One region of the Koromonas humicola genome, then DNA from elsewhere that is predicted to be linked to it. Evidence: riboswitches for the same ligand, from Rfam matches in the RefSeq annotation. Region 1 holds a riboswitch; the other holds the start of a gene.

Evidence for each region. A riboswitch is a leader RNA that binds a small molecule or an ion and turns the genes downstream of it on or off. The one in region 1 is predicted to bind cobalamin.
Region 2: linked by a shared signal. The riboswitch ahead of AC6IZD_RS00770 (TonB-dependent receptor) and the one ahead of AC6IZD_RS09895 (ABC transporter substrate-binding protein) in region 1 are both predicted to bind cobalamin.

Annotation. Positions count from the first base shown of each region.
Region 1 covers NZ_AP040873.1:2,281,667-2,293,386, forward strand. The annotation lists gene AC6IZD_RS09885 (HD domain-containing phosphohydrolase) at 1-1,755, opposite strand, end outside; gene AC6IZD_RS09890 (S8 family peptidase) at 1,969-3,786, opposite strand; cobalamin riboswitch at 4,085-4,250, shown strand; gene AC6IZD_RS09895 (ABC transporter substrate-binding protein) at 4,406-5,287, shown strand; gene AC6IZD_RS09900 (FecCD family ABC transporter permease) at 5,380-6,375, shown strand; gene AC6IZD_RS09905 (ABC transporter ATP-binding protein) at 6,372-7,283, shown strand; gene AC6IZD_RS09910 (dienelactone hydrolase family protein) at 7,425-8,090, shown strand; gene AC6IZD_RS09915 (alpha/beta fold hydrolase) at 8,141-8,980, opposite strand; gene AC6IZD_RS09920 (nucleotidyltransferase family protein) at 9,378-10,046, opposite strand; gene AC6IZD_RS09925 (hypothetical protein) at 10,176-11,036, opposite strand; gene AC6IZD_RS09930 (hypothetical protein) at 11,266-11,484, opposite strand; gene uraA (uracil permease) at 11,562-11,720, shown strand, end outside.
Region 2 covers NZ_AP040873.1:170,089-181,808, forward strand. The annotation lists gene hemH (ferrochelatase) at 1-580, opposite strand, end outside; gene hemE (uroporphyrinogen decarboxylase) at 582-1,643, opposite strand; gene AC6IZD_RS00750 (hypothetical protein) at 1,728-3,152, opposite strand; gene purH (bifunctional phosphoribosylaminoimidazolecarboxamide formyltransferase/IMP cyclohydrolase) at 3,240-4,811, opposite strand; gene AC6IZD_RS00760 (MXAN_5187 C-terminal domain-containing protein) at 4,958-5,536, opposite strand; gene AC6IZD_RS00765 (response regulator) at 5,753-6,391, shown strand; cobalamin riboswitch at 6,546-6,746, shown strand; gene AC6IZD_RS00770 (TonB-dependent receptor) at 6,772-8,964, shown strand; gene AC6IZD_RS00775 (nitroreductase family protein) at 9,123-9,629, shown strand; gene AC6IZD_RS00780 (class II aldolase/adducin family protein) at 9,817-10,482, opposite strand; gene queA (tRNA preQ1(34) S-adenosylmethionine ribosyltransferase-isomerase QueA) at 10,599-11,720, shown strand, end outside.

The sequences.
Region 1 (11,720 bases):
CTCTAACGGAACAGACAAGGCAGACCTCAGAGCAGCATATTTAACATTTCCACCGATGTAATTGGATTCGAGAATGGGATTTCCATTCATGAGCGGCTGTGAGTTTGCGGTGACCCAACCCGAGATGCCTTCCCCAAGAGGAATACGCAATGAGGACAGGACGCGGAAGTCCTCTCCATTCACGTATCTCGGAATGACGCATTCCTCTTCACGTATCCAAATTGCGATTCCGTCATAAGGCACTAACTTGCGCAGTCGTCCGGATACTACGGAGAGCGTGTCTTCCAGACTCAGAGAGTTGCCCAGCTCGTGGGTCAACTCGAAGAGCATCTGAGCTTCCTGTCTCGCCGAAGCGATCGATATGAGGAAGTCTTGATCGCTTGAAGTAGAAGACGAGTGCGCCTCGCGCTCAAACCCCGCCGCTGGTTCAGCGACGTTGTGGACGAGCACGTCGGCAGTCACCTGAAGCAGGTGAGCAGACTCCTCTTTGGCCTGGTGTTCAAGATCGATGTAGTGCTTCTGGAGTAGCTCAACGACCTTCGGATCGAATTCCTTCCCGGCCAGCGCGACGATGTAGTTCATCGCCTCACTTAAAGGCAGAGCACGACGATATTGCCGTTCTGACGCCAAAGCGTCCAGACAATCCACCGCGGCGAGGATGCGCGCGCCGACCGGGATGGCCTCTCCGACAAGACCGTCTGGATATCCCGTACCGTCCCACTTTTCATGGTGACCACGCACAATGGGAACTACATCATAGGGAAACTTAACGCATTCGAGGATCTTCGCACCCACGACTGGATGAACCTTCATTTTCTCGAACTCTTCCGGAGTGAGACGGCCCGGCTTGCTGATGATGTGCTCTGGAACAGCTAGCTTCCCAATGTCGTGCAGAATCGAGGCTGTCTTCAAAGCCTCCAACTCAGCGCTGGAGAGGCCCATCGCTTTCCCGATCCCTGTCGCATAGACCCTCACCCTCTGTAGATGAGCATGCGTCGTGTGATCTTTTGCGTCAATCGCGAGAGCGAGCGCTTCAATCGTACGCAGGTGCAGCAACTCCATACCTTCAGCGTGTCGCCGCTCGTCTTCGAAGCGCCCGAGGTAAACGCGGTATGAACGGTAAACACCGTACATCACAGGCGCAACCATGAACCACATTTCCCATCCAAAAATCTGGCTCATGTAGTGCACAAGCAGAACGAGGGCCGCTCCGGCCAAGTGATACGGAAACGACCAGAAGAACGTGTTGCGCCATGTATTGAAGAATGGCTTGCCCTCGGCGCACCTGATCACTCCTGCAACAGCGCACGTGTTCGCAAGGAAGTAGGCTGCAGCGGCGAACAGAGCCATCAATGGCTCGTGATGATGCAACAGCTTAGCCGAGTTATGAAAAACCCATTCGCATATCCAGATTGCTGGCGCGACCGCGCTGAAGACATTAAAGAGCACGCGCACGGGTAGCGCGGGATTCTTCATTTTGAATGCCGCCTGGACAAAGACGGCGGCACAGCCCACCAGGAATGTCTCCGGAACGGAAAACTCCAGCACGCCGATCAGGATCAAGAGCGATCCTACGGACATGGTTCCGTTCATTCCGGGCACAACCACCTTCATCCCGGAAGTGCACAATGCAATGACGAGGAAAACCGCGAGACGAAATGGGCTAGCTGAATGCCAGGGGTGGACCGACGTGACAGTCAGAAATATGCCGAGTAGGGATGTGAATGCGATGTAAACCCTTGCACTTGCCGGCATTGTTCCTACTAACTACCAGTTCTGACGCACTACATGCAGGTTGAATGCAGGCGGCTCAGATTTGCTTGGTGGTTCCTTTGTACCCGAAAATGGACAAAATCTCCAGAGATTCACATTGACCGAGCACGCTTAGGGGAAGAAACGAGTTCCATCAAGGGTAAGTACCTAAAGGGGCAAGCGGGACAATCCAATCATCGCCCCGCTTGCATGTGATTAGTCTCCCGCTACCATCGTACTTGTCCCCCAGAGGGCGTTCGTATTCGTCCCCCAGAGCGCATTGGTGTTGGTGCCCCACAATGCGTTCGTGTTCGTGCCCCACAATGCATTCGTTCCCCATAGGGCGTTGGTGCCCCACAGTGCGTTGGTTCCCCAAAGCGCATTGGCATTAGTGCCCCAAAGTGCGTTCGCATTGGTGCCCCACAGTGCATTGGCGTTGGTACCCCAGAGCGCATTTGCGTTGGTACCCCAGAGAGCGTTGGCATTGGTACCCCACAGTGCATTTGTACCCCAGAGAGCGTTGGTACCCCACAAAGCATTGGTACCCCAAAGCGCATTCTCCCCGCTGACAAACTCGCTGCTTCCCCAAATGGCGTTCGTACCCCACAGAGCATTCGTGCCCCAAAGAGCGTTATCAGCCTTGGTCAGATAAACATTTCCTGTGCTGGCGTCGTAGGTGGCTGCGGGCGAAATCGCAGGAAGCGTTGCGAGATCAGTATTCTCCAGCGCGGCTGCAAGATCCAGATAGCCTGCCCCAACCGTGAAGATGTCATCCTGGATTTGGTAGGTCACTCCAGCATCGGTCAAGGTCGTGTAGGCCGGGAGGGCCTTGTAGGCGGTCTTCATCAGGCGAGCCTTCACCTGATCCGGCGTAAGCGATGGATCCTTTTGCAGAATATCTGCCACGCCGCCGCTAACCACTGCCGCTGCCATGCTGGTGCCACTCAGGGTCAGATAGTTGGGCGAGACGACGTTCTGAGGATACTCTTGCGCCAAGGTGCTGTTCGGAGCTAGCAGAGAGACTATGCGATTGCCTGGGGCGACCAGGTCAGGCTTCACGATAGCGTCGCCATAGCTGGGTCCCTTCGAACTGTACGTGGTCATCGTATCGTCGGAACGATCCGGTGTACCGACCGTATTCATGGCACCCACGGTCAACACGTATGGGTCATTTCCGGGAGCGTTGATGGTTCCATAACCGTCGCTAGGAATGTTGCGACCATCGTTGCCGGCTGCCACGATAACGACGATCCCAGCCTTCCATGCCTGTTCTACAGCCTGGCAAAGCGGATCATTTTGGTAGCTTTCGAACACCGGACGACCAAGCGAAAGGTTCAGAACACGGATATTGTAGGTGTCTTTTAGAGCGATAGCGGCCTGAATCGCAGCAATAACGGAGCTGTCAGTTCCCTGCCCATTCTGATCCAGCACGCGCAGGCTGATGAGATTGGCATTCGGGGCGATTCCCTTGACCATAGGTCCGCAACCATCGCAGGATGAAGTCGCTCCATTCCCGCCAATGATTCCGGCAACGTGCGTGCCATGGCCAAAGCCATCGTTGGCGCCGGTACCGGTGAAATCAGCCTGGTACACGACGCGCGAATTTCCTTGCGCATCACTCAAATCCCGTACCGAGGAGATTCCGCTGTCGATGACGGCAACACCGATTCCAGTCCCATCCAACCCCAAATCCCATGCCAATTGGGCATTCACGGCGGGAGCTGCGTTTGCCAGGTGGGCGACAACCCGACGATTTGGGGTGACATATTTAACTTCGTCATCATTGGCGAAATCAGCCAGACGGCGCGCAGGGACCTTTGCGACTAGACCCTTGACGAGACGAGCCTCTCCGGTGATTCGTCCGCCACGGTTGGCGATCTTCCGCCGATGATGATTCTGGGGGACTTGTTTGTACTGAATGATTACGTCTACAAGGTCCCCACTGTTGTTGTTAAGGTCAGCTGCGATCTTCCCGTTCCCAGCAAAACCCAACACAGGCATGAACAGCAATATGAAGGCAAGGAACTTCCTCATTGTTTTCCCCCAAATTGAAGCAGAGAAACCAGTGTAGCTGTCCATCTCAGGAGAAAAAACAGAAAAGAATGAGGCGATCACCCCTAAGTGCAAGTTCCTAACGGCATTTCAGCGAGTACGTCCATGACCGTTCAGGACCATCCGCCAATATTACTCAGGCAACCATTCTCATCGGAGCGAGCTTATTAGGAGGCAGTTTGGAGTGGAAGATATAACGGCTGTTCACCCGTTCTGGACTGATTCTCTGGCCTGAGGGGGTTGCGTTAAGCAAATTCATTGACTAGGCTTCAAATAGGGTATATATCGTTCCCGTCTGGCTAAGGGAAGGCGGTGTGAATCCGCCACTGTCCCGCAACTGTAAGCGCCGAGGATCGAACGACATGCCACTGGACGAAAATCCGGGAAGGCTGTTCGAAATCCAAAGACGCGTAAGTCAGGAGACCTGCCCAGACGCTTATCTTGGCTAGTTTGGCTTCGATGGGAGAGCCGACGTGCGTCCTAATCTGACTTGTGTATCTGCAGTAGGAAGCTGCCTTCAAATCCCGCCGACGCGTAGAACGCGTTTGGTCGAGGTATGGTTATTGTTCGCAATAAGACCCGCACATTGAGCCGGGTCAAAATGCGTCTGTTTGTATCCCGCGCCGTTTTATTTGCCGGGATCATTTCGCTGCTAAGCCTACCAGCGGCGGCTATGCGCATAATCAATGATGAAACTGGTCGCGCAGTAAGATTGCCTGATCGCGTCCACCGCATTATTTGTCTCACTCCCAGTGTGGCTGACACAGTGTATGCAATTGGAGCGGGATCGGACGTGGCAGGCGTGACTGACTACACGATCTATCCTCCCGAAGCACGCCAGAAGCCCAGCATTGGCGACATCTTGCGACCATCATTGGAGCGGATCGCCGCACTGCATCCGGACCTCGTGATCGGTGTTGCCCCCCTCAACAGCACAGAGACGATTCGTGGGGTGGAGCGCCTGGGAATTCCAGTCTTCCTTGTAAATGAAACAGGAATTGACGGGCTGTACCGCTCGATCGACAGCATTGGCAAAGCCATAGGGCGCGAGCGCGATGCGGCATCGCTGGTGTCTCGGTTGCGTGCGCGTGAGGCTCGAGTACGCATGGAAGCGGCCAAAGCGAAGCATCCATCCGTATTCTTCGTGATCTCTATCGATCCTTGCATTACGGCCGGAAAGCGGGCGTTTATCACCGAATTGCTCGCCGCTGCGGGGGCGCGGTCAGTCACTGGCGATCTATCGCAGGAGTGGGTCCACCTGAACATTGAAGCGATTATCCCGAAGCAGCCGGACTATGTGCTGCTGCTCAGGGACTCTCCCTTTGACCTGAACCAAATGAGGCAGCACGCAGGATGGAACGCCCTACAGGCGGTTCGGGCTGGACGAGTGCTGCGCATTGACGATCGGATGCAGTACCCGAGTCCTGTGGCTTTCGATTCTCTCGAGGATTTTGCACGTCAATTGCACTCGGTGGCGCGATGAGTAGCGTGAACACACAATCATCCGAGACCGTCTCGCACGAGGCCCCGGTGAAAATCCCCGTTGCGGCGCGATGGCGAAGAAGAACACCCGTGATGTTACTCGTGCTGCTGGTGGGACTACTTCTAACAATAACGGTCGCTTCGGGCATCGGTCCGGTCCGGATTCCCTTCATGGAAGTGTTGCGGGCCTTTGCGCATCCTTCCCTTGAGGGCGACACCGGAATCATTCTCTTCACTCTTCGCTTGCCACGAGTGCTTGCAGCAGGGCTGGCCGGAGGTGCGCTCGCCGCAACGGGCGTGCTCTTCCAAGGACTATTTCGCAATCCGTTGGCAGACCCGTTTGTTCTGGGTGCTTCCGGAGGTGCCGCTCTCGGCGGGGCCGTCGCGATATTCTTTGTCCCTTCCCTGTCAGTCGGGGGAGTGGGGGCGATAGAGTCGTTGGCCTTTGTAGGCTCCTTGCTGGCGATGGCGCTCGTTTGGGCACTCGCCAAGTCAGGCGGACGTTTCGCAGTAGAGGATATGCTGCTCGCCGGATTTGCAATCGGAACCATCCTTAATGCGGCTACTGGCGCACTTGAGTTACGGCAAGAGGTCAGTAATCCAGCAGTAAGAGTCCTGACAGCATGGCTGCACGGAGAGGTGACAGTGCCCTCGTGGGCGCAGGTCACCGTCGTGGCGGTCATTGAAATTGTGGTGGTCGCACTTGCGTTGCCTCTCTCGCGTCAACTGAATGCGCTGGCGCTTTCCGAGGAGTACGCCGCGCAACTTGGTGTGCATGTTGAGCGACTGCAGATCCTGGTCGTGCTTGCTGGCTCATTACTGACAGCGCTGGCCGTATCCATGGCGGGCCTGATTGGATTTGTGGGCTTACTCGTACCGCATGTGCTTCGATTGATCATCGGCCCTGATAATTTCCGCTTACTTCCAGCGGCAACGCTCAGCGGCGCGGTGTTCCTCATCATCGCCGACACGATGGCAAGAACTATGTTCGCGCCGTCCGAGATTCCGGTGGGGATGCTGACCGCCTTCCTCGGCGGGCCCGCTTTTCTCTACCTGCTGAATCGCAGGCAAAGGAGAGAGTGCCGATGATGTCCAACATCTTGGAATTCCGCAACGTTGGCTTTGCTCATGGGGCACGAACGATATTTGATGACCTGAGCTTCGCAGTAAAACAGAACGAGATGACCGCGATTATGGGTCCGAACGGCGCAGGCAAGACCACTTTGCTGCGGCTCGCTTCTGCCCTGCTGCGTCCAAGTCACGGCGAAATCGTCCTCCATGGTCGCGAGCTAGATTCATGGAAAAGGAAGCAGCTTTCGCAGCGCATTGCGTTGGTGCCGCAAGAACTGGATGTTCCATTTGCGTTCACGGTTGAGGAGATCGTCTCGCAAGGCAGGGTTCCACATTTAGGGTTTTTCGGCGGACTTTGCGCAGAAGACGTAGAGGCTATTGAGAGTGCGATGGATGCGGCTGACGTTCGCAAGATGCGCGGTCGTGTGTTTGCCGAACTCTCGGGCGGCGAGCGTCAGCGGGTAAAGGTCGCAATTGGATTGGCACAGCAACCCGAACTGATGCTGCTGGACGAACCGACACAACATTTGGACTTGGGGCGTCAGATCGAGCTAATGTCACTGCTGGAAAAGCTGGTGAAGCTTGGGATCACGGTGGTTGCCGCCGTGCACGATCTGGGGCTCGCACGCGAACACTTCTCCTCGGGACTACTGCTCACACCCAATGAAACCGCGATTACGGGCGACGTTGCCGAGTTGTTGAGGCCCGACCGACTTGAGCATGCATTTGGCGTAAAGCATTCGGATCTCAATCGCTATCTGATGCCTGTGGTCGGAAGACGCGATTTGGCATTAACCGAGGACGGTGAGGGCTCCGAGCTTCAGAAGAGGTGGAGACCAGCTCAGGAGGTGGAAGAGACTCCGCGGCGGACAAGTGTTCATCGATTGAGGCGGAAGCATGGGGTGCGTCATCGAGATGGTGATTAGCACGTAAACGCTTTTTGTTTAGAGGGCTCGCAACCGATGCGAGCCCTTCATGCAATCCTTGAACTCGTGCCATACAAGCGCGCCTGAATACTGCGAAAGTCGAACACCGCTCCTTTTGCCCCTACTTTGCATCTATGAAGGGTGGATTTTCTCGGCACCAATACTCAAACATCAAAAACGATTTTTCAGAGTGAAGGTCACTCCATCACTGTTGAACAGTTCCTGCCCCTTGGCGGGCAAAAGCATCCTGCGATTCTGGCGTTGCATGGCTCTGGCGGAATCCGTGAAGGCTGGTCGGAGCAACCCTCGCGCTTGATGGCCGCGCAGGGGTTTTCTGTATTTGTCGTGCACTACTTTGAGCGAACAGGTACCATCTGGGCCGATCACAGCACCACCCGAGCTAACTTCCCGATCTGGATGCGAACCATCGGAGACGCGATTACGTTTGCATCGCAGCAGCAAAGCGTTGATCCCAACCGAATCGGACTCCTCGGCTTTTCTCTGGGTGGATACTTGGCGCTGTCCGTTGCCTCGTTAGAACCTCGCGTGAAGGCAGTGGTTGAATTCTTCGGAGGCCTTCCACAGGAACTGCACGGATTCAATCGCATGCCTCCAGTGCTGATCCTGCATGGAGATCTGGACCCGGTGGTTCCTGTCAGCGAAGCAACACAATTACAAAAGCTGCTTGAAGCCAAAGAGACTCCATACGAAATCAAACTTTATCCAGGCGCAGGTCATGGCTTTGGAGGCTTTCAATTGCTCGATGCCGGACAACGGACAGTTCAGTTCCTACAAAAGCACTTGTAGCTGAGCACTCGAAGGCCAGCTAGGGCTGGCCTTCGGAGCTGCATAGAACGTCAGGCAGCCACTTGCTGTGAGCGCTTGAGGAACGACAACAGGTCGTTGTTGATCTGGTCCTTGTAAGTGGAGCACATGCCATGCGGTTGTCCGGGATAAACCTTCAGCGTGGCCCCCTTCACAAGTTTGGCAGAAAGCAGCGCCGAGTCACTGATTGGAACTATCTGGTCATCGTCGCCGTGCATGATGAGCGTGGGTACGTCGATTCGCTTCAAGTCCTCAGTGAAGTCGGTTTCAGAAAATGCCTTGATGCAGTCATAAACGGCTTTGAAGCCAGCCTGCATACCCTGCAGCCAGAACGAATCTCGCAATCCCTGAGATACTTTGCTGCCCGGACGATTTGCGCCGTAGAACGGACCACTCAGGTCCTTGAAGAATTGCGAGCGGTCGTTCAGCACCGCAGAGCGGATCTGATCGAATGCCTCTTTCGGCGCGCCTCCGGGGTTGGCACTTGATTTCATCATCACCGGAGGCACCGCACCGATGAGGACCGCCATTGCAACACGACTGCTCCCATGTCGTCCAATGTAGCGCGCGACTTCCCCACCTCCGGTGGAATGGCCAACGTGGATTGCGTCTTTCAGGTCGAGATGTTGCGTCAGACCGGCGAGATCATCCGCATAGGTGTCCATATCGTTGCCGTTCCAAGGCTGGCTTGATCGGCCATGTCCTCGACGATCATGTGCAATGCAGCGGTATCCATTCTCAGCCAGGAAAAGCATCTGGTCCTCGAAAGCATCTGAGGTCAATGGCCATCCATGGCTGAACACTACGGGCTGACCGGAGCCCCAATCCTTGTAATAGATCTGTGTGCCATCCTGAGTGGTGAACGTAGGCATAGAAATTCTCCTGAAGATCGTTGCGTTTGACGATGGGAGGGAACGATTGAAAGCTGCACGCGTGCGTCTCTCAATCGCGGCTGTCGAGGTAATTATGAAAGCGTTTCGGACGAAGAAAAGTCAACTCACGTTCTCAGCCCAATGCGGCATTGTGAGTTTCAGAACCAATGCCTTTTGACACCCTCTAGTGTTCACACCGATCTCAGCAGCGCTTGAAGTTTGGACTGCAGGTGTCTATCACATCGAGAGTTACGGGCCTGCGTGCAAATATGTTCGCTCCAGCCGACGTCTGCAGCAGAGCACCTGCCTTCTCTGATTTTTTCATTGATTATTCATGGAGAAGCGATTGCGACAGACCACCGAAACACTGCATTCGAGAACAAATGCGAGGAGCGTTCTAGTGGTGAGAGGTTCGAAATCCCTTGGGAGGACTGAGTTTCTCGGCAGCTAATTTGCAGATGTTCGCATAGTCTTCTGGCGTGTCCATATCCATGTGGATTGCCTGATCGATCACCACCACATCTTCTGATAACGATTCATTTGCCGCCAGTAACGCGGAGAGCCGTGAATCAGGAGGCGCATTGAGTATCTCGGGAAACAGATCGCGGGATATCAGGGTAGGGTGTCCCCGACGTTCATCGCATACTGGATAGAGAACGTGCTTCCCACTCTGCATAAACTGCGATCCCAACATGCGAACTGTATTGGGTTCTACCAGTGGAATGTCTGCAGGAAGGATGAAACAAGCTCGTGTCGCGGAGGACACTGCGGCAACGCCGGCCTTGATTGAGGTAAACATCCCGCGATCGAAGTTCTGATTGAGAACGCAGCGCGCACCTGCCATTTCTGCTACGGGCCGAAGTTCTTCAGCACGGTGACCTATTACGACAGAGACGTCGCGTACATTAGCCGAGTGAAACAACTTGATCACCGCTTCTAGTGCCGTACACGGTCCTATGGAAAGAAGCGGCTTGAGTTGCCCCATGCGAGACGAATAGCCAGCAGCCAGGATGATGGCTGACAACTCACCTTCGTGCGAACCCGCGCATGGGACGGTCTGTGTCATGTTGGTGAAATACGCTTCGCCTCTGGAAGCATGATCGAGGATTGTAGCATTGTGCGATTCTGCGGCGACCCTACAAAGAGAATTGGCGGCTCGACTGAGCCGCCAAACATCTTCATTCACCACGCTAAACTACAGGTGAATCGCCACCTCGACGAAAGGAGCGTTCGCAAGCGAGCCATCGTTGTATGGATGGAGATGAAGATCGTTGCCAAACTTGTTTCGCCAGTACTCATACCCCACGCCGATGGAGTAGTTGTGACGTTCACTGAAAAGCGAACCCACGTTATACATCATTTTTGGGTGAAGTAGCGTTTCAGGTTTCGTTCCATTCCCGAATCCATCCTTGCCCTTGGCACTGTTCAACTCTGCGAAACCTTCGAACGAGAATGGAGCCTTGCCAACGTTGAATGGAATGCCCCACGACGTTGCGACCATCGCAGCGCTATTGAAGGTCACGCCCTTAGAAACGATTCCGTTGTTGTTCCACTCCTTGTCCCAGAGCAAAGAAATATTCCAGAAGCCCTTCGGGACTTTTAGCGCGAATGTGGGACCCAGAACCAACATGCGCTTGGCGGATGCAAATTGGTTGTTCTTTGTATTGAGATCGGTGCCAGCGGTAACCAGAACGTCCTTCACCGGACCAAACGCGAATTTCTCCGTTTTCATTGCACTGTTCAAGCTCACATCGTGGCGATACACGACGTAGACCTCAACCGCACCTTCCTTTGTGTCGGTGCTCGAAATCGGGTCAGTGTGGTTGGACTTGAGCATGTCAACGTTGAGGAAGTTGTTCCCCAGTTTGTTTCCCGCGTCAGCGTGGGTGAAGGAGAAGATGTTCTTCGAAATATTCTCCCCATTATTGGTCCCAGGTTCGCGGAAGGAATTGCTATACCACCAACGGATCTGATTGTCCTGAAACTGCGCATGAGCGAGTTGAGTGCTGAATGTAGCGCAAAGTAAGACAGCAGCCGCCAATAATTGCTTAAACATTGAGACCTCAAACAAACCCGGGAGACCGGGGCAAAGGCATCGGACCGTATAACCCGATGACAGTGGGCCATAGTTGTCCACGCACCTATCTGAACAACTGACAGTACTCTGCAGTCAGTTTTCTGACCGCCATGCAATTCTTAACTTGACTTGAGTTATGACCGGAGAGTAGCAGAATCAGAGTATCATCACCTATAAGAATTTTCCCAACAGAATCTGCTAATTGCTCCTAAGCACAACTCAGGGGACTAAGGTACACAGCGAGGTAGCCGTGCACAGGGCTAGAGTCCTGCTTGAAACAGATGATGACGATGGCAACATCTCGGGTAGATGCTAGAATTTGGCAACACTTGAAGATGTCTGCGAGCAGGTATTTACCTGCGTTGCGGGATAATTGCCCTGCACCTACATCCTTGCCCAGATCAGCCGCGATTGTGAGTAGTTCCATCCTTTTCTTCTGAGGCATATCTCGGCACCATGCGGCCGCCCATGTCTTCACACAAAGGTGGTGAAATGAAGGAGTCTATGTTGGACACTGAAACGGAACCTACTATGCGGCAATCGGCGGAGACTCCCAAGCTCGATCCCGCAGACACGCGAGAGACCATTCAGGTCGACCAAAAAGTGCCTCTGCTCAAGGGGATTCCCTTGAGCCTGCAACATCTATTTGCGATGTTCGGGGCT
Region 2 (11,720 bases), 2.1 Mb from region 1:
CCGCAGTTTCCCGAGTCTGGCGCTCGTAGTTGTCTCCGGCCTCGATGGTGCGAACGGGAACACTGTGTGCGGTGAACAGCACTGGCACGGGTGCGTTGGCTTCGCAACATGCTCGCGACCAGCCGTCACGCAGCTTTTCAGAGAATGCCCGGATCAGTAGAGGTTCAGCGTGCCATTCGGGAACGAAGTCCACGCTGAATGGAGCCTTGCCTGTTTCGCCAATCACCGCGCGGCGATAAAGGCCGACACTTGTTCGCGAATTGTGTGGTGCGAGGCAGATCGCGATAGCGTGCGTCACTCCGTGGGCTGCCATCTGCGCAACGGTGTCGCGAATGTAGGGCTTCCAATTTCGCATGCCGACGTAGGCGGGAAGACCGAGTTCGGCGGAGATGCGGGCCGCCTGCTGCATCGTGATTTCCGTCAGCGGCGAGTGGCCAATCAGCGAGTAGCGATGCTTGATTTCTTCAACCACGGAGGGCGGAAGCGGCCGTCCGCTGGTTACGTTGGCCAAATAGGCCGGAATCTCGTCGATGGTGTCCGGAGTTCCGTGCGCAAGCAGCAGGACGGCAGGCTTCTGCATATTATCGAGTCCCGGCTACGACGCCACGATGCTGCGCCGAATACTCCCGAACAAATTTTGCCAGGTCCTTTACGTTCTCAACTGGAGTCTGCGGCAGGATTCCGTGTCCGAGATTGAAGATGTGCCCCGGACGGTTGCCAGCGATATCCAGAATGTTTTTCGCGCGCTGCTTCAGTTCATCCCATTCGGCAAAGAGAAGCACCGGATCGAGATTGCCCTGAACGGCGGGGCGGAAGTTCATCAGCTTCCAGCCTTCATCGAGCGGAACGCGCCAGTCGAGGCCGATCACGTCGGCTTCGGTCTCGTTCATCGACGGAAGCAGCGTGGTGCTGTCGGTTCCGAAGTAGATGATCGGCACGCCAGTTTTCTTTAGCGACGAAATGAGTTCCTTCGTGCGCGGCAGAACGTACTTGCGATAGTCCTCAACGCTCAGGCAGCCCACCCAGCTATCAAACACCTGGATGACGTCCGCTCCGGCCTTTACCTGGTCGGCGATGTAGGCAGCAAGCACCACGTTGAGCTTGCGCAGCAGTTCATCCCAAACTTCGGGCTGGCGGTACATCAACTTCTTCACTTCGATGTAGTTACGGGAGCCGCCGCCCTCGACCATGTAGCTTGCAAGGGTGAAGGGAGCTCCGCAGAAACCGATCATCGGCAGCTTGTCGCCCCAGTGCTTTACGCAGTCGGCAATGGCTTGGGAAACATACTGCAGCTCGGGAGCGCCATCGGTCGTGAGGACCTTGATGTCATCGGCCGAGCGGACAGGCTTTTCTATGACCGGACCCTCTCCGGCAGAGAAATGGAAAGGCAGACCCATCACTTCGAGTGGAAGCAGCAGGTCGGCAAAAATGATAGCGGCGTCGACGTTCAGAGCCTCAGCGGCCGTGATCGTCACCTCAGCGGCCAATTCGGGTTTCTTGCAGATTTCGACGAGGGAGTGGTGCTTGCGGACTTCGCGATACTCGGCCATGTAACGGCCAGCCTGGCGCATGAACCAGACCGGGGTAGACTCAGTCGGAAGGCCTTTGCAGGCACGGACGAAAATAGAATTGGGTGCGGACATAAAGACTAGAGTTTATCAGAGAGGGCAAACTCCAGCTTGTGACAGGAGTCACTCTGGATTTTGTGCGCGGACTCGGGCCGGGCATTATTGCGAAACAAAGATGACAGCCAGCCTGTCTTCGTAAGCGATCCGCCAGCTATGATTTCCGGTCTTGATTCGAAACAGTCCTGCAAGCTTCGAGTTTGGCGCCAGCAGCACCGTTTGGATCTTCTGCCGACGGAGAACTTCGTCAGGGTTCTGCTCTCCAAGGTACAGGTGATAGTAGTCGAGCAGAAACCGGTCACCGTAGAGGTCGGCGCGACCATCGATGTAAACCTTGTATTGAGGGTAAGCGCGCCATATCAGATATCCGCCGTACCCGTAGTCGTTGAGCAAATTGGGGCGAAGGTTGTGTTCGATCATGTAGTCGAGTGCAGACTTGGGGAAGCGAAGCCATTCGGCCTCACGCTGATAGCGCACTCCGGCCCAAAGTTGGCAGACGCACAACAGAGCTGATGCGAACACGATTCCCGCCGCAAGCGAAGCTCGCATTCTTATGTTGATGGATCGTGTGATGAGTCGCGCAGCCCATTCGGAACGCATGTGTTCGGCGAGTATCGGAACGGCGATCAAAGCAAAGAGCGGAATATTGCGGCCCGACTTGAGCGCAGCGGCCCAGAAGATAGCAAACATCAGCAACTGGCCGGGGCGCATTGGCTTGCGAGAGAACAGGATTGCCAACAGCGTGAGTACGGCCAGCGCAACGAACGGGTAGAACGCAGGGAACGTCAGCGGTGGAGACTGCCATTCTGTGATGAATTCATTGCTCGCCATCCTGATGACGGTGAATGGGTAGCGCAACATGGCAATGCCGTTCGGGTTCAGCGGCACGATTGCGGCACACCCCAGCGCGGCGATACATAATGCGCCAATTTGCTTAGGGCTGGCCGATTCGCGCCCGATGAACGAATCGAGCGCTTCAGTTCCGGCAATCACCAGCAGAATGGCAATTCCGAACATGTATCCGGCATGGAGTTGCACCCAAAGCAATGTCAGCAAGGGAAGCCAGAACAGTGACCGAACCCGACCAGTCCGCAGGAATCGCTTTGAGATCAGGAGGAATGCGGCTCCGAGCAGCAGAGTGCAGGTTAGTGGCCGGATAGCGAATCCCGGTCGAGCGGCCCAGCACCCGAGTATGACGGCGGCTGCTCGTGTCCAGCGATTTCCTTTCGATGCCAAATACAGCAATGCAAACGCTAGAGTCAGTAATGCGGTATTGACGATTGTGAGTGCGGTGAAACCGCCAAGTCGATGGATGAAATACATCACGAGATCGCAAAGGTACTCGTGGGCAATCCATGGTTGGCCGGAAAAAGTGTAGGAGAACGGGTCTGTGTGAGGGATGCCGTGATGCTGTGCTATCCAGCGTCCTGTCGCGAGGTGCCACCAGGTATCGGCTGACGCCATGGGCCGCGAGGCCAGCGCGCAACACGCGAGTGACATCGCGACTACCGGGGCATGGTTGAGCATGCGGGACGCGAGCGAAGCCTGGGGCGAGCTTTTGGAAGCGGTGCTCGGCGACAGGCTTTCTCGCGTTGTGAATATGCTCGCCATGCTTTAGTGGCGGAAGTGTCTTACTCCGGTGAACACCATTGCCAGTCCCAAACGGTCAGCGGCTTCAATCACTTCCTGGTCGCGAACGGAACCGCCGGGCTGGATGATCGCGGTGGCTCCGGCTTTGGCGATCACCTCGACTCCATCGGGGAAGGGGAAGAACGCGTCGCTGGCCGCAACGGTTCCGGTCAGGGGAAGAACGGCTTTTTCGGCTCCGATGCGGGCCGAATCCACCCGGCTCATCTGTCCGGCACCGACGCCCACGCTTTGTCCATCGCGCGAATAGAGAATCGCATTGGACTTAACGTGCTTGCAGACCTTCCAGGCAAAGAGCATCGCGCGAGCTTCTTCGGCCGTGGGCTGCCGTTTGCTGACGACTTTCAGGTCGGCTTCGGTGATTGGGTGAACGTCATTGTCCTGCATGAGGACGCCGCCGGATACGTTCTTTAGCACCCACTTCTGCTTGAGGTCGGCAATCTTGACGAGGCGAAGGTTCTTCTTCTTCGCAAAGGTTTCAAGAGCGTCGGGAGTGAAACTTGGGGCGGCTATGGCTTCGACGAAGAGCTTTGCCATCTCGGCAGCCGTGTCGGCGTCAACCTCACGATTCACGCCGATCACTCCACCGAAGGCCGAGACTGGATCGCACTCGAGGGCGCGAACGTAGGCTTCCTTCAATGTCGATCCGGTGGCGGTGCCGCAAGGATTGGTGTGCTTGATGATGGCGCAAACGGGCTCGGAGAACTCCTGAGCAAGATCCCATGCAGCCTGCAAATCGACGATGTTGTTGTAGCTGAGCTCTTTTCCCTGAAGCTGCTTGCCGTTCGCGATGCCTTTGCTGCTGCCATCCGAATAGAGTGCGGCTTTCTGGTGCGGGTTCTCTCCGTAGCGCAGGTCGAAGGCCTTGTGGAACTGCAAACGAAGCGTCTCGGGGAATGTGGCGCTCTGGCCCAACTGGGTGATATCGAACTTCGAGGCGTCATCAATGCTGATTTCGGCAAGTGCGTTGGCGATGGCCATATCGTAGGCGGCGGTGGTGGCAAATGCCTTTTGCGCCAATCCCCACTTCGTTCTCAGCGAAAGCTCGCCGGAGCTCTGCTCCATTTCGGAGGCGATGGATTCGTAGTCGGTGACCGAGGTCACGATGGCGACGTCCTGGAAGTTTTTCGCCGCCGAGCGGACCATGGAGGGACCGCCAATGTCGATGTTCTCGATAATCTCCTCGAAATGAACGCCCGGCTTGCTTGCTGTCTTCTCGAAGGCATAGAGGTTCACAACCAGCATGTCGATGGGCTCAATTCCGTGTTCCTTGACGGCGGCGACGTGGGCAGGATTTGAGCGCACGTGCAGGATGCCGCCATGCACCTTCGGGTGCAGGGTTTTCACGCGGCCATCGAGCATTTCCGGAAAGCCGGTGAGGTCGCTGATGTCGCGGACCTTGAGTCCTGCTTCCCGCAGGGTGCGCGCGGTGCCACCGGTGGATACCAGTTCCACTCCGAGTGTGGCGATGCGGCGTGCAAATTCGATCAGGCCGGTTTTATCAGTAACACTCAGAATGGCGCGTTTGATCTTCGACATGTACTTCCTCTCCAGAGGATGAGATTTCGGAATGCCGGGGGAGGGAGGGAACTGGAGCGCGCTACAGAGCGGATGAAGTAAGTGCATCCTCGCATCTGCAGGGCTGATTGCCCGGCGTTTGTTGGGTGTCCTTACAGGAATCCGGTCTAGATATCTTTGCGGGGACGCGCTTTCAGTCGAACCTGTCCGTCCTTCACCATTACAGTGTACTCGACTGCTTTGCACTTGAACTGATTGCGGATCTCTGAGGACTTGCTCTGGACGAACTTGGCGAAGGGGTCGAAGGCTCCGAGTGGCTGTCCTGCGGCTTCGCGGGCTCGGACGATCGCCTCGTAAAGTGCAACCACTTCAATGACGTCGTCGCTGAATAGCAGGTAGCTCTCGGGATCGAGGTCATTACCGGGCTTCGGAGCCGTGTCTATATGGCCGAAGCCGCCGACGCCGAGCAGAACGTCTTCCGGACGACGGTAGCCCTCTTCCTTAATCTTGGCTTTGCGTCGCCAGAGATCGCTGAAGACGGAATACTTTTGCGCGACTGAGTTGAGGCGGAACCGCTGGGCGAAGCTAAGTCTGCCGTTCTCGACATTGCGCCGAATCAGGGTCTGAACACGTGATTCCGTGTCCATTGGAGGCTTTTTGGAGCCGCCTGCGAAGTAGATGTCGAATTCGATTTTCAGCCGCCGAAAAGATTCCTCTAGCAGCCCTAACTCTTCATCAATGGTCACGGACTCACACGATAGTTGTAGCTCTCGAGAGCAGAACTCCTGCGCTAGTTGTTCGGAATATAGCATATCGAGGGCGAAATCAGGGCAGAGGACGGGAACGGGAGGCAGACGCGAAAGGGCACTGTCTGTCGGGAGAAATAAATTGTTTGCTGTAGCTGCCTCTAAGGTGCCTTAACTCGCATCTAAGCTGACATGTTCCGCGGAGAAAAAATCCGTGTGGCTGTAGCGGATGATCACGCCGTTTTGCGCGAGTCGCTGGGCGCATTGCTCGCGGCACAACTCGATTTCGAAGTCGTAGGCACCGCCAGCAATGGCGTAGAAGCGCTGGACATGATTCAGAGAGAGCACCCTGACGTGCTGGTGCTCGACTTGTTCATGCCCGCAATGGATGGATTCGAGGTTCTTCGGCAACTTGATCGTGCCAACGAGAGGGTTGCTAGCGTGGTGCTTACGGGATCAGAGAGCCAATCTGACTACGTGCAAGTGGTTCGATTAGGTGCGCGGGGTTTGGTGCTGAAGGGCGACACTCCCGAGAAACTCTTCTCCGCAATTCGATCCGTTGCCGATGGTGAGTTGGCCTTCAGCGATGACGTGGCGCAGGGTGTGTTGCTTGCCATGTCGGCTGAAACGCAACAAGAGCGTGCCACAAATCTGCAGCGGTTAAGTGAACGCGAAAAGCAGATCGCCTATCTGGTGGCGCGCGGAATGAAAAACAAGGACATCGCCGTTCAATTGACCATTAGCGAAAACACGGTGAAGCGACATCTGCAAAGTATCTTCAGCAAGACGGGCGCTAAGGATAGGCTCGAATTGGCCGTCATCGCGTTGACTGAGAGTTCCTCAAGCGCCGCGTAAATACAGCTTCTTACAACTCTCCCCCGAGTGATCTTGCCGCGTTCTGCGGCCGCTGCGACTTTTGTGTCAGGTTTGACACTCAAGAACAAAGCTCCTAAAGTCATTGCATCGGCTTCGAATTGATGTATGCTCCTACGGTTTGATGTCGTGTTCTTTTCCAAGTAAGCGTTCGCGCGCCTGAGGCTCTCGCCTCATGGCATGGGAAGCGGGTGAGAATCCCGCGCTGCCGCGCAACTGTAAGTCGGAGAACGCCCTTGTAGCCACTGTGCAATTTGCATGGGAAGGCGTGAGGCACGCTACGGTCGATGAGACCACTCCGAACAGCCAGGAGACCGGCGCGAACACAACCAGCAACCCCTTTCGCGTGTGAGGGAGGATGTATGCGAGTTTTCCGCCTCGTAGTTTTCTCTTTTCTGGTACTTCTAATTTCAATTTCTGCTCTCGCCCTGGATGTCCAGGTGCGTGTCGTGGACCCGTCGTCCGCAGTCGTGAACGGAGCGCATGTGGCTGTTTATGCGCAGGGATCGAGTCAACCCGTAGCGCTTGGTACGACTGACGCTCGCGGCATAGCAAAATTCTCAAACGTTCCGGGCGATGCGCTTCGTGTTGATGTGCTTGCTCCGGGCTTCGCTCGCTGGAGTGCTACTGTGGCGAAGTCGGGCGACGTCACGGCGCAGCTTAAGCTCACTTCGGGATCGGAGACCGTGTTGGTTTCCGCGACACCTTCGCCAGTTGAGGCAGGGCTCACCGGGTTGAATGTTTCCACGCTTGACCCAGCGACGCTCAACACGATGCAGCCTGTCGCGGCGTCGGATGCGATTCGGTTTCTGCCCGGTGTGATTCTTGCTGATTCGGGTAATCGCGGTGGACAGACATCATTGTTCGTTCGCGGCGGTGAGTCGCGTTACAACAAGATTTTTGTGGATGGCGTTCCAGTCAGCGATCCGGGAGGATACTTCGACTTCGGAACGGTTTCCATGGCTGGCATGGATCGCTTGGAAATGCTGCGCGGTTCGGAGAGCGTGCTGTACGGCTCCGACGCGATGAGCAGCGTGGTCCAGATCACATCGGCCGTCGGACACACAAAGACTCCTGAGCTGCTCGTCGAAGGCGACGGAGGTAATTTCCAGACTGGACATGGATACGCATCGCTTTCGGGTGCGCGTGGCCGTTACGACTACAACCTGTTTGGCGATGAATTCCACTCGGCTGGTCAAGGTGCAAACGACAAGTACGACAATGCGACCGAGGGAGCGAATCTCGGAATGCAGCTTGCCAAGAACGCGTTTGCGAGACTGCACGTAAGACATACAACATCGCGCGCCGGAGTTCCGGGCGAAACTACATTCCTCGGACAGCAACTGCTGTTGCCAGACTCCGACGCGTACGCGCATCAGAACAATCTGCTCGCTGGCTTGGATTTCAACGTCTCTGCGCCTGACAAGTGGCAGCACTTACTCACGATCTACAACTACAACCATCAACGTCGCGACGCCGATACCGTGACAGATAACTGGCGTACTACTCCGGCGTACGGATTGATCGACTATCCCTATGAGGACCAGGCAAGCATCAATCGTTTCGGCATTCGCTATAACGGCGAAGTGTGGGAGTCACGGCGGGCGCGCACGAGCTTTGGCTACGAGTTTGAAGACGAAAACGGATTCGTAGGCGACAATCTGTATCCGCCGTTGAATCACGGTCTGCGTCGCAACCATGCAGTGTTTGGTGAGCAGTTCGTCGAGTACGGTCGTTTCAGCGCAATTGTGGGCGCACGTTATGTACACAACGAGAGCTTTGGCGATCGCGGCGTGCCTCGCGCATCCTTTACCTACTTGGTGTCGCGTGGAAACAACGTGCTTTCAGGCACGCGCCTGAAGGCAAGCTACAGCGAGGGCATCAAAGAACCGCGCTTCGAAGAATCGTTTGGAATTGGCGGATACTTCATCGTCAAGAACCCGAACCTAAAGCCCGAACAGGCTCGCAACCTCGAAGCGGGAGTTGAGCAGCGTTTTGGTTCGCGTATCGCGGGAACGGCAACATACTTCAATACGCAATTCCGGAACCAGATCGCGCTTACGACCGACCCTGCCACCTACATCTCGAAGTACATCAACCTGAACAAGGCGCTGGCGCATGGCGCGGAACTGGACTTGAGCGGCCGGATTAGTCAGTCGCTTCAGGTACAGGGTTCATATGTATATACATCGACGCAAATTCTGAAGGCCCCGGTCAGCATGGATCCGCTGACGATGGCTGGAGCCCCGCTGGTTCGTCGGCCGAAGCATGCTGGGTCATTGCTGCTGTCTTACTCGCGTCCGCGGTATGGAGCCACACTCGGTGGATCGTTCATCGGGCGTCGTCCTGACTCGGACTACTACGGATATGGATATACGCACGCAGCAGGTTACGCGCGGGTTGATGTGAGCGCATGGTATAGGCTGAATCGCTATGCCACCGTCTATACCAGCGTGAACAACCTGCTCAACAAGCACTACGAAGAAGTGTTGGGCTACCCGGCGCTGACCGCCAACTTCCGGGCGGGCATGCGCTTCCACTTTGGCGGAGAATAGAGCGGTTTTCCAATCGCACTCTTTCGCACAGGAAAGTCGTTTTCCCCCAACGGCTTTCCTTTTTTTATTGCGATAATCCGCCGCGCCCCAGCGCACACATTAGGGTCTCGCGCAGTATGCTCAAATCAGCACTCATAGATTCGAACGGAGAGATTTCGATGGAATGGTTGAATTTAGTGCGGGCGCGCCGATCGGTTCGGCGATATCGTCCTGAGCCGGTGCCGCAGGAGATCGTGAAACGTTTGCTGGAAGCTGTTCGAATGGCACCTACGGCAGGGAATTTCCAGGCTTATGAGATTTACCTCGTGAGTGGCTCCGAGCGCATGAAGGCGTTGGCCGGAGCGACGTTTAACCACGACTGGATTGCGCAGGCCCCGATGGCGCTCGTCATCTGCACGAATGCGGCGCGTTGCGAATACGACAACAAGGAACACTGGGCTCTGCAGGATGCAAGCATCGCTGCGACGATAGCGCATTTTACGGCGGCTGATTTGGGTTTGGCGAGCTGTTGGGTCGGAGCATTCATTCCGGCAAAGGTGGCAGAGGTACTCGAGATACCAGTCGGGCATGTGCCGATGGCGCTGCTGCCGATAGGGCATGCGAATGAGACGCCCCAGGAGAGCCCGCGCCGTGGCATTACAGAATTTGTGCACGAGAGGAAATGATGAGGGGTAAAGGTTTCAAAGTTTCGAGGTTTCAATGTCAAAGCCGAATCGTTTGATGATTGGTGACCTAGAGCGATGAGCTGAGATTGGAGCGGCGGCAGGGATCCTTTGCCTACGGCTCAGGATGACATCCATCCAAATGATGGATGTTCGAAACGTTGAACCTATGGAAGTTTGAATCTTGTCCCTACGCCCGCGTTCTTTGCTCGGACTTGTACTGCTGCAGGCGCTGGCGAATTTCGTGAAGCTTGGTCACCTGTTCGGCTGCCAGGGGGCGCTCGCAGCCGAGTTGCTTTACCACAAGCGCGATCTTGGCGAAGTGCTCCACGGTTTCCATGTTCATATAGGCCTGCATCAGATCGCCGCCATAGGTGACGACACCATGATTGGCCATCAGAACCGCGTCGTGGTCAGGGATAAACGGCTCCAGCGATTCGGAGAGCTCGGAGGTACCCGGCGTGGCGTAATGCGCTAGCGGCACGGAGCCAAGCGAGAGAAGAACTTCGCTGATGAGTGCCTGATCGAGCGCCAGTCCGCAGGCGGCAAAGCCGGTCGCTGTCGGTGGATGAGCGTGCACGATCGCGTTGACGTCCGGGCGCATGCGGTAGATGGTCATGTGCATGCCGATTTCGCTGGTAACGTCGCGGAATCCGGAGACTTTACGGCCGTGCATGTCAACGACCAGCAGGTCCTCGGCGGTCATCATGCCTTTGCAAATGCAGGTCGGTGTGACCAGGACCGATACCTCATTCAGGCGCACGGAGATATTGCCGTCAGTGGCGGCAATCAGACCGCGCTCGTGCAACATCTTGCCGAAGCGCAGAATCGCAAGCCTGGACTCGTAATCACTCATTGCCGGTTCATTCCCATCCGAAAATTCCCGCTCCACGCATACTACCGTAGCCTCAAGCGCTCCGCCACTTTTTCTGTAATCACCTGCTGATTCAGAGGGCGCCCTATAATCGAAATGTGCTTGTTTCCGAATTTGATTTTCCTCTACCCCCGGAGCTGATTGCCCAGCATCCGCCAGCCCAGCGTGCGGCTTCGCGGATGTTGCACCTGAAACGCTCTCAAAATGGCGAAGTCGCGGGCGAATTCTGCCTTCGCGACACGGTTTTCACCGAATTTCCGTCACTCCTACGGCCGACGGACCTAGTTGTCTTCAACGATACCCGCGTGCTTCCGGCACGGCTGTTTGGGCACCGAAGCGGCAGTCGCGCGCAGCTTTTGAGTCCGGCTAATCCGGCCTCTCGCGACTTCCTGAAGGGACGCGTTGAAGTGCTCCTGACGCGCCGTCTTCCGGGTGATGACCAGCGGTGGCAAGCACTTGTGCGTCCTGGAAGGAAGATCATGCCGGGCGAGCGGCTGTACTTTCCCAATGCGTCTGGCCAAACCCAGCTTGAGGCCGAAGTGCTCGAGCGCGGCGAGTTTGGAGAGCGAACGATCCGGTTCCTGCCCGTGCCGGACTTCTTCTCCCGGCTTGAGGCATTGGGGCATATACCTTTGCCGCCATACATTGACCGCGAGGATACGGCGGAGGATCGCGCACGGTATCAGACGGTATTTGCCCGGGATCCCGGTTCGGTAGCCGCGCCCACGGCGGGACTGCACTTTACCGAGGAAATTCTGGCCGAGATCCGCAGCAAGGGCGTTGAGACCGCGACCGTTACGCTCCATGTGGGGCTGGGTACGTTTGCGCCAATTCGCACGGAAGTGGTCGAGGAACACAAGATTCACACCGAGTGGTATCAGATTTCGGAGGAGACGGCTGAGCGCATCTCGCGAGCTAAGCGCGAAGGGCGGCGCGTGGTGGCTGTTGGGACCACAACCGTGCGCACGCTGGAGTACGCTGCCGGGCAGAATCCTCCCACGCCGGGTGAACCACAGCAGATCACGGCTCACAGTGGCGAAGCCGATATTTTCATCTATCCGGGATATCGCTTTCGTGTGGTGGATGCCATGCTGACGAATTTCCATTTGCCGAAGAGCACGCTGCTGATGCTGGTGTCAGCCTTTGCTGGGCGGGAAACGACTCTCAAGGCATACAATCACGCGGTCGCAGAGCGCTATCGGTTCTTCAGCTATGGGGAT